Asanoa ferruginea: one gene and its partner. The protein of the gene in region 1 interacts with the protein of each later gene in a pairwise test. Links are inferred from orthologs where the notes say so. Each region holds a gene or a part of one and is shown in the gene's direction. Other genes may lie near its edges.

Evidence for each region.
Region 2: the proteins of dnaE (region 1) and DFJ67_RS06360 interact in binary tests that used the Escherichia coli proteins (3 or more experiments, as listed by UniProt). The link is inferred for Asanoa ferruginea from one-to-one orthologs.

Annotation. Positions count from the first base shown.
Region 1 is NZ_QUMQ01000001.1:8,699,337-8,703,771, reverse strand. What follows is about bases 307-4,432. They hold dnaE (DNA polymerase III subunit alpha), read left to right. Parts: upstream 307-692; coding sequence 693-4,232; downstream 4,233-4,432. Other genes in these bases: DFJ67_RS40495 (DUF2567 domain-containing protein), read left to right, coding at 4,370-4,432. In the rest of the region: more of DFJ67_RS40495, read left to right, coding at 4,433-4,435. UniProt on the Escherichia coli protein: DNA polymerase III is a complex, multichain enzyme responsible for most of the replicative synthesis in bacteria. This DNA polymerase also exhibits 3' to 5' exonuclease activity. The alpha chain is the DNA polymerase catalytic subunit.
Region 2 is NZ_QUMQ01000001.1:1,303,239-1,306,535, forward strand. Bases 269-3,256 are described here. They hold DFJ67_RS06360 (pyridoxal phosphate-dependent aminotransferase), read left to right. Parts: upstream 269-1,171; coding sequence 1,172-2,341; downstream 2,342-3,256. Other genes in these bases: DFJ67_RS06350 (ATP-binding cassette domain-containing protein), read right to left, coding at 269-350; DFJ67_RS06355 (TetR/AcrR family transcriptional regulator), read left to right, coding at 420-1,175; DFJ67_RS06365 (DoxX family protein), read right to left, coding at 2,338-2,712; glmM (phosphoglucosamine mutase), read right to left, coding at 2,789-3,256. Outside these bases: more of DFJ67_RS06350, read right to left, coding at 1-268; more of glmM, read right to left, coding at 3,257-3,297. UniProt on the Escherichia coli protein: Shows aminotransferase activity with methionine and histidine as substrates, and to a lesser extent also with phenylalanine.

The DNA of each region.
Region 1 (4,435 bases):
CCAGGGCGGGCGGACCCAGGGAAGGGGCCCGGAACGCGTCGAGTCTTGCTGGGCTGGGGCGGTCGGTCTGTGGTGGGCCGGGGCGGGCGGTTTCTGGATCTGGTGGGGGGCCGGCCCGTGTTGAGGGCCAGCGAGCCGTCTCCGGAACCGCTGGACAGGTGTTGTGAGGATTGGATTCGGGTCGTCCCGCAGGCCTGGCGTGCACCTACTGCCGGTGGCCGGTCGCGGCGACAGGATGGTGATCGTGTGCGTCTGGTTGAGACGGGCGAGCCGGTTGTCCTTGATCGTGTGTGTCCATCGACCGTCGTCGCGGCGTGTCGTTCAGACGTGGCACACATGATCATGGTTTAGGCCTGGAATCGAGCTGACCTGATGCAGACGATCAAGGAACTCGCCGGCCGAGACCAGCAAGGGTTACCGCGGCGCCGGGGCCTCCGGGCCAGCGGGTGGCCGGCGGGCCCGCGGGCAAGCGAAGCAGAAACCACCGAGGTTGGGGCGGCGCGGGGCGAAGGCCCTGATCCCACCGCGGACCTGGCAAGCGGAGCGATCCCCGGCGGGAGCATCTGTCCGGTCCACCGCGGACCGGGGAATGCCAAATGAATTTGATCTTAAACTCACCGGGCGTCGGCGGGTGCTTCTCGTCGTATCCCCGGACTAGGGTGGTCGCGGCGCTTGGGTGAAGGGGGTCTTGGGTGTCCGACTCTTTCGTGCATCTGCATGTGCACACGGAATACTCGATGCTCGACGGTGCCGCCCGGCTCAAGGAGCTGTTCGCCGAGGCCAACCGGTTGGGCATGCCGGCGCTGGCGATGACCGACCACGGCAACATGTACGGCGCCTACGACTTCTTCAAGCAGGCCACCGGCGCCGGGATCAAGCCGATCATCGGGGTTGAGTCCTACGTCACGCCCAACACGGCCCGGCAGGACCGGGTCCGGGTGCGCTGGGCCGACGGTGGCGAGAACGACGTCTCCGGCGGTGGCGCCTACACCCACATGACCATGCTCGCCGCCGACGCCGACGGGTTGCGCAACCTCTTCCGGATGCAGTCGCGGTCGTCACTGGAGGGTTACTACTTCAAGCCGCGGGCCGACCGTGAGCTGCTGCACGAGCACGGCAAGGGGATCATCGCGACCACCGGGTGCCCCTCTGGCGAGGTGCAGACCTGGCTGCGGATCGGCGACTTCGAGAAGGCCTGCGCGTCGGCCGCCGAGTTCGCCGACATCTTCGGCAAGGACAACTTCTACCTCGAGCTGATGGACCACGGGCTCGGCATCGAGACCCGGGTCCGGCAGGACCTGCTGCGCCTCGGCAAGCGGCTCGACCTCAAGCCGGTGGCCACCAACGACCTGCACTACACCTACGCGAAAGACGCCGACGCGCACGAGGTTCTGCTCTGCGTGCAGTCGGGTTCCACGATGGCCGATCCCAAGCGCTTCAAGTTCGACGCGCGCGACTTCTACCTGAAGTCCGCCGACGAGATGCGCGCCGTGTGGGAGGCCGAGGTGCCCGGCGCCTGCGCCAACACGCTGGAGATCGCCGAGAAGATCGGCGACTACTCGTCGGTGTTCGCCTCGCGCAACCTGATGCCCTCGTTCCCGGTGCCCGACGGCTACACCGAGGAGTCGTGGCTGCGCGCCGAGGTGCACCGCGGGCTGCGCGAGCGGTTCCCCAACGGGGTGCCCGACGACCGGCTGCGGCAGGCCGACTACGAGCTCGACGTCATCTGCAAGATGGGCTTCCCGGGCTACTTCCTGGTCACCGCCGACCTCTGCGAATACGCCCGCAAGGAGAAGATCCGGGTCGGTCCCGGTCGTGGTTCGGCGGCCGGCGCGCTGATCGCCTACGCGCTGAAGATCACCGAGCTCGACCCGATGGACCACGGCTTGCTGTTCGAGCGGTTCCTCAACCCCGACCGCATCTCGATGCCCGACATCGACATGGACTTCGACGAGCGCCGGCGCGGCGACATGATCCGCTACGCGACGGAGCGCTGGGGCGAGGAGCGGGTCGCCCAGATCGTCACCTACGGCAAGATCAAGGCGAAGGCGGCGGTCAAGGACGCGGCCCGGGTGCTGGGTTACCCGTTCGCGGTCGGCGACAAGATCACCAAGGCGATGCCGCCGCCGGTGATGGGCAAGGACATGCCGCTCGCCGGCATCTTCGACCCGTCGCACAACCGCTATGCCGAGGCCGCCGAGTTCCGCACGCTCTACGAGACCGACCCCGACACCAAGAAGGTCGTCGACACCGCCAAGGGCATCGAGGGCCTGATCCGCCAGCCCGGCGTGCACGCGGCCGGCGTGATCCTGTCCGGCGAGCCGCTGATGGACGTGCTGCCGATCTGGCGGCGCGACAACGACGGCGCCATCATCACGCAGTGGGACATGGGCGCCTGCGAGTCCATCGGCCTGCTCAAGATGGACTTCCTGGGCCTGCGCAACCTCACGATCATGGACGACTGCCTCGACGGCATCGCCGACAACCGGGGCGAGACGGTCGTCCTGGAGAAGCTGCCGCTGGCCGACAAGCCGACCTACGAGTTGCTGGCGCGCGGCGACACCCTGGGCGTCTTCCAGCTCGACGGCGGCCCGATGCGCTCGCTGCTGCGCTCGATGATCCCCGACAACTTCGAAGACATCTCCGCGGTGCTCGCGCTCTACCGGCCCGGCCCGATGGGCGCCAACGCACACAACGAATACGCCGACCGCAAGAACGGCCGCAAGCCGGTCGTGCCGATCCATCCTGAGCTTGCCAACGATCTGGAAGACATTCTGGGCGACACCTACGGGCTGATCGTTTACCAGGAGCAGGTCATGGCGATCGCGCAGAAGCTCGCCGGCTACACGCTCGGCGCGGCGGATCTGCTTCGCCGGGCGATGGGCAAGAAGAAGAAAGAGATCCTCGACAAGGAGTACGTCCCGTTCTCGCAGGGGATGCGGGACAAGGGGTTCTCCGAGGCGGCGATCAAGACGTTGTGGGACATCCTGGTCCCGTTCTCCGACTACGCCTTCAACAAGGCGCACACCGCCGGCTACGGGCTGGTCTCGTTCTGGACCGCCTACCTCAAGGCCAACTACCCGGCCGAATACATGGCCGCCCTGCTCACCTCGGTCGGCGACGACAAGGACAAGGCCGCGATCTACCTCGCCGAGTGCCGCCGGATGGGCATCAAGGTCCTGCCGCCCGACGTCAACGAGTCGGTGGCCCGGTTCGGCGCCGTCGGCACCGACATCCGGTTCGGCATGGCCGCCGTCCGCAACGTCGGCGTCAACGTGGTCGAGGCGATCGTGCGGGCCCGCAAGCAGCACGGCGCCTACACCGACTTCTACGACTTCCTCCGCAAGGTCGACGCGGTCGCCTGCAACAAGCGCACCATCGAGTCTTTGATCAAGGCAGGCGCGTTCGACTCGCTCGGCCACAGCCGCAAGGGCCTCCTGGCCATCCACGCCGACGCGATCGACGCGTTCATGGGCGTGAAGAAAAACGAGGCGGTCGGGCAATACGACCTGTTCGGCTCCGCGTTCGGCGACGCGGCCGAACCGTCGATGATCGTCTCGCCGCCGATCCCCGACGGCGAGTGGGACAAGCCCGACAAGCTGTCCTTCGAGCGCGAGATGCTCGGCCTCTACGTCTCCGACCACCCGCTGTCGGGCCTCGACCGGGCGTTGTCGGCGGCGGCTGACACGTCGATCGCGGCTCTGGCCGAGGAGGGCGCGGTCGCCGACGGTGCGGTGATCACGCTGGCCGGCATCCTGACCGGCGTGCAGCGGCGGATCACCAAGCAGGGCCGCCCCTGGGCGTCGGCCTCGATCGAAGACATCACCAGCGGCGTCGAGGTGCTGTTCTTCCCCAACACCTACGAGCTGGTCGGCCAATACATCGCGGAAGACGCCATCGTGGTGGTGAAGGGCCGCGTCGACCGCCGCGACGACCAGGCCCGCATCATGGCCATGGACATGTCCATCCCCGACATCTCGGCGGCCGGCGCCGACGGCAACCAGCCGGTGGTCATGAACATCGCCACCAACCGCGTCACGCCGCCCCTGGTCGAACGCCTCCGCGAAATCCTCAACACCCATCCCGGGCCGTCCGAGGTGCATGTCCGGTTGGTCAACGGCTCCAAGGCCACCGTGTTGCGGCTGAGCCCGTTGCGGGTGGCGCCCACGACGGCGCTGATGGCTGATCTCAAGGCCCTGCTCGGGCCGTCGGCGGTCGAGTTGGCGCGCTGATCCGGCATGGCGGCGTGACGGAGTTCATCGCCGCATGCCGTTGAGGCTGGGGCTGGTGTGGTCGGTGGGTTGGGTGGCTTGATCGATTGTGGCGGGGTGCGGTAGGCGTTGGGCGGTTCGCCTGAGAGGATCGGGCGGTGACCGCCGCCAGCCCAGAACCGACCGACGGGCCGTGGACGGCGCCCGCCGCGTCCGGCGCAAAC
Region 2 (3,297 bases), 7.4 Mb from region 1 along the record:
TCGGTGGCCCGCCGCTTGGCGCCCGCGCGGCCCAGCCGGCGGAGCCGCCCGACCATCGTCAGGTTCTCCAGCCCGGTCTGTAGCTCGTCGACCGCGGCGAACTGCCCGGTGAGACTGATCTTCTGACGGACCTCGAAGGGCTCTGCCAGCACGTCGTGCCCGGCGACCTCGGCGCGCCCGGCGTCGGGCCGGACCAGTGTCGCGAGGATCCGCACGAGCGTCGTCTTGCCCGCGCCATTGGGCCCCAGCAGCCCGAACACCGAGCCGGCCGGCACGGCCAGGTCGATACCGGTGAGCACCCGCTGGCCGCCGTAAGCCTTCTCGATTCCTGAAACGCGGATCGCGTCCACGCCTCGCCCCCCAACTGTTTATGCCCTACACGATTTGGTTTAGGCTATACGCAGTTTTAGGATGAAGCAATGCCCGACCTACCACCCGGCGTTGACGTGCTGTGGGGACAGCGCGAGCCCGCCAAGCGCGGCCCGCGTCCCAACCTCAGCATCGAGCAGATCGTCGACGCCGCCATCGAGATCGCCTCCGCCGAGGGGCTCGGCCCCCTCTCGATGACCCGCGTCGCGGAGAAGCTCGGTAAGTCGGCGATGTCGCTCTACCGCTACGTCCGCACCAAAGACGAGCTGCTCCAGCTCATGACAGACGTCAGCGCGGTCAAGGCGCCGCCACCCGAACCCGACGACACGGTGGGCTGGCGAGAAAATCTCGAGCGTTGGACGTACGCGCTGGTCAAGCTCTATCAGCAGTTCCCCTGGGTCCTCCACGTGCCACTCGGCCCGACGCCGCCGGTCGGCCCCGGCCAGCTCAGTTGGCTCGACCGGGGGCTGGCCTGTTTGCGGAAGACACACCTGCCCGCCGAGATCCGGCTCGGCGTGATGATGCTGCTGCTGATCTTCGTTCGCGGCCAGGTACGCATGGCGCAGGAGGTCAACCAGGGCGCGGCCGGCGCGGCGCTGGGCTATCCCGCGTACGGCGAGATGCTCCGCCTGGTCGTCGACAAGGACCAACTGCCCGAGCTGGCCAAACTCGTCGACCATGGCATCTTCGACGACCCCGATGAGGGGATGAGCGATCAGGAGTTCGACATGGAGGTCCGGTTCGGCCTCACTATGATTTTCGACGGCATCGACCGCCTGGTCACCGCCCACGAGGAGGAGCAGTGACCGATCCACTGGTCGCCCGGATGCGCCCGTTCGGCACCACGATCTTCGCCGAGATGTCGGCGCTCGCCGTCCGGACCGGCGCCGTCAACCTCGGTCAGGGCTTCCCCGACACCGACGGTCCGAAGGAGATGCTCGACGCCGCCGTCGATGCGATCCACGGTGGACAGAACCAATACCCGCCGGGGCCGGGCATTCCGGCGCTGCGGGCGGCGATCAGCGCGCACCAGAAGCGGTTCTGGGGCCTCGACTACGACCCCGACGGCGAGGTGCTGGTCACCGCCGGCGCGACCGAAGCGGTGGCCGCGGCGATCCTGGCGCTCTGCGAGCCCGGCGACGAGGTGGTCTGCTTCGAGCCCTACTACGACTCCTACGCGGCGTCGATCGCGCTCGCCGGTGCGGTGCGCCGGCCGGTGACGTTGCGGCCGGGCGCCGACGGGCGTTACGCGGTCGATCCCGACGAGTTGCGCGGCGCGTTCGGGCCGCGTACCCGGATGGTGTTGTTGAACTCCCCGCACAACCCGACCGGCAAGGTCTTCACCCGCGCGGAGTTGGCCCTGGTGGCGGAGCTGTGCCAGGCCCACGATGTCTACGCGGTCACCGACGAGGTCTACGAGCACCTGGTCTTCACCGACGCCACGACACCGCACGTGCCGCTCGCGACGTTGCCCGGCATGCGCGAGCGCACGCTGCGGATCTCGTCGGCCGGCAAGACCTTCTCCTGCACCGGCTGGAAGATCGGCTGGGCCAGCGGCCCGCGCGACCTCGTGTCGGCGGCGCTGCGGGTCAAGCAATTCCTGACGTTTGTCAACGGCTCGCCGTTCCAGCCGGCCATCGCCATCGCGCTCGGCCTGCCCGACTCCTATTTCGACGAGTTCCGCGCGGGCCTGGAGGCGCAGCGTGACCTGCTGGTCGCGGGCCTGCGCGACGCCGGGTTCGGGGTGTTGATCCCGGAGGGCACCTACTTCGTCACCGCCGACATCACGCCGCTCGGCGGCACCGACGGCGTCGAGTTCTGCCGCGCGCTGCCCGAACGCTCCGGCGTGGTGGCGGTGCCGACCCAGGTGTTCTACGACCATGAGGACGCCGGCCGCCGCCTGGTGCGGTTCGCGTTCTGCAAGCGGCCGGCGGTCCTCAACGAGGCGGTCGCCCGCCTAAGAAAAAACTAGAAGGAGTAGGGGCCGAAGCGGCCCCACGCCACCACGGCCGCCAGCACCAGCAGGACCAGGTTGGCGATCACCATCGGCGTCTCCCGCCGGCGGCCGTGCACGACCACCGCGCCGATCATCAGGAGCACGATGCCGACGGCGGCGAGCGGCACGAGGACCTCGGCGACGCCGACGGCGGCCGGGAGGATCAGGCCAACGCCGGCCAGGAGGTCGAGCGCACCGATGATCTTGACGTGCCCGGGCGCGAAGGTCTCGACCCAGCCCAGCCCGGTCTCGATCAGCTTCTCCTTCGGCTGCAGGATCTTCATCAGACCGGCAGCGATGAAGGCGAGGCCGAGCAGGATCGCGATGATCCATAACACGACGTTCATGAGGGGTCCGTTCCGCTAAAAGTTGAATCGTCAACTAATAGACAGTAGGGCCCATTGATCAAACGTCAAGAGATCTTCAGACCGGTGATGCGGTACGAACGACCGCCGCCAGCCGCTCCGCGACCTCCTGTGCGGTCTCGGCCGTCGCCGCCTCGACCATCACCCGGACCAGCTGCTCGGTGCCCGACGGGCGGAGCAGCACCCGGCCGGTGTCGCCCAGCTCGGCCTCGGCCGCGGCCGCCGCGTCGCGCACGGCCGGCTGCTGCGCGGCGGTGGTGCGGTCACCGACCGGCACGTTGATCAGCACCTGCGGCAGCTTGGTGACCACGGCGGCCAGCTCGGCCAGCGACTTCCCGGTCGCGGCGATGCGAGCCAGCAGGTGCAGGCCGGCGAGCACGCCGTCACCCGTGGTCGCGTACGCCGGCATGATGATGTGTCCGCTCTGCTCCCCGCCCAGCGCGAGGCCGGAGGCGCGCAGCTCGTCGAGCACGTAGCGGTCGCCGACCTTGGTCTCGACCAGCCCGACGCCTTCCTGCTTCATGGCGATCTTCAGGCCCAGATTGCTCATCACGGTGGTGACGAACG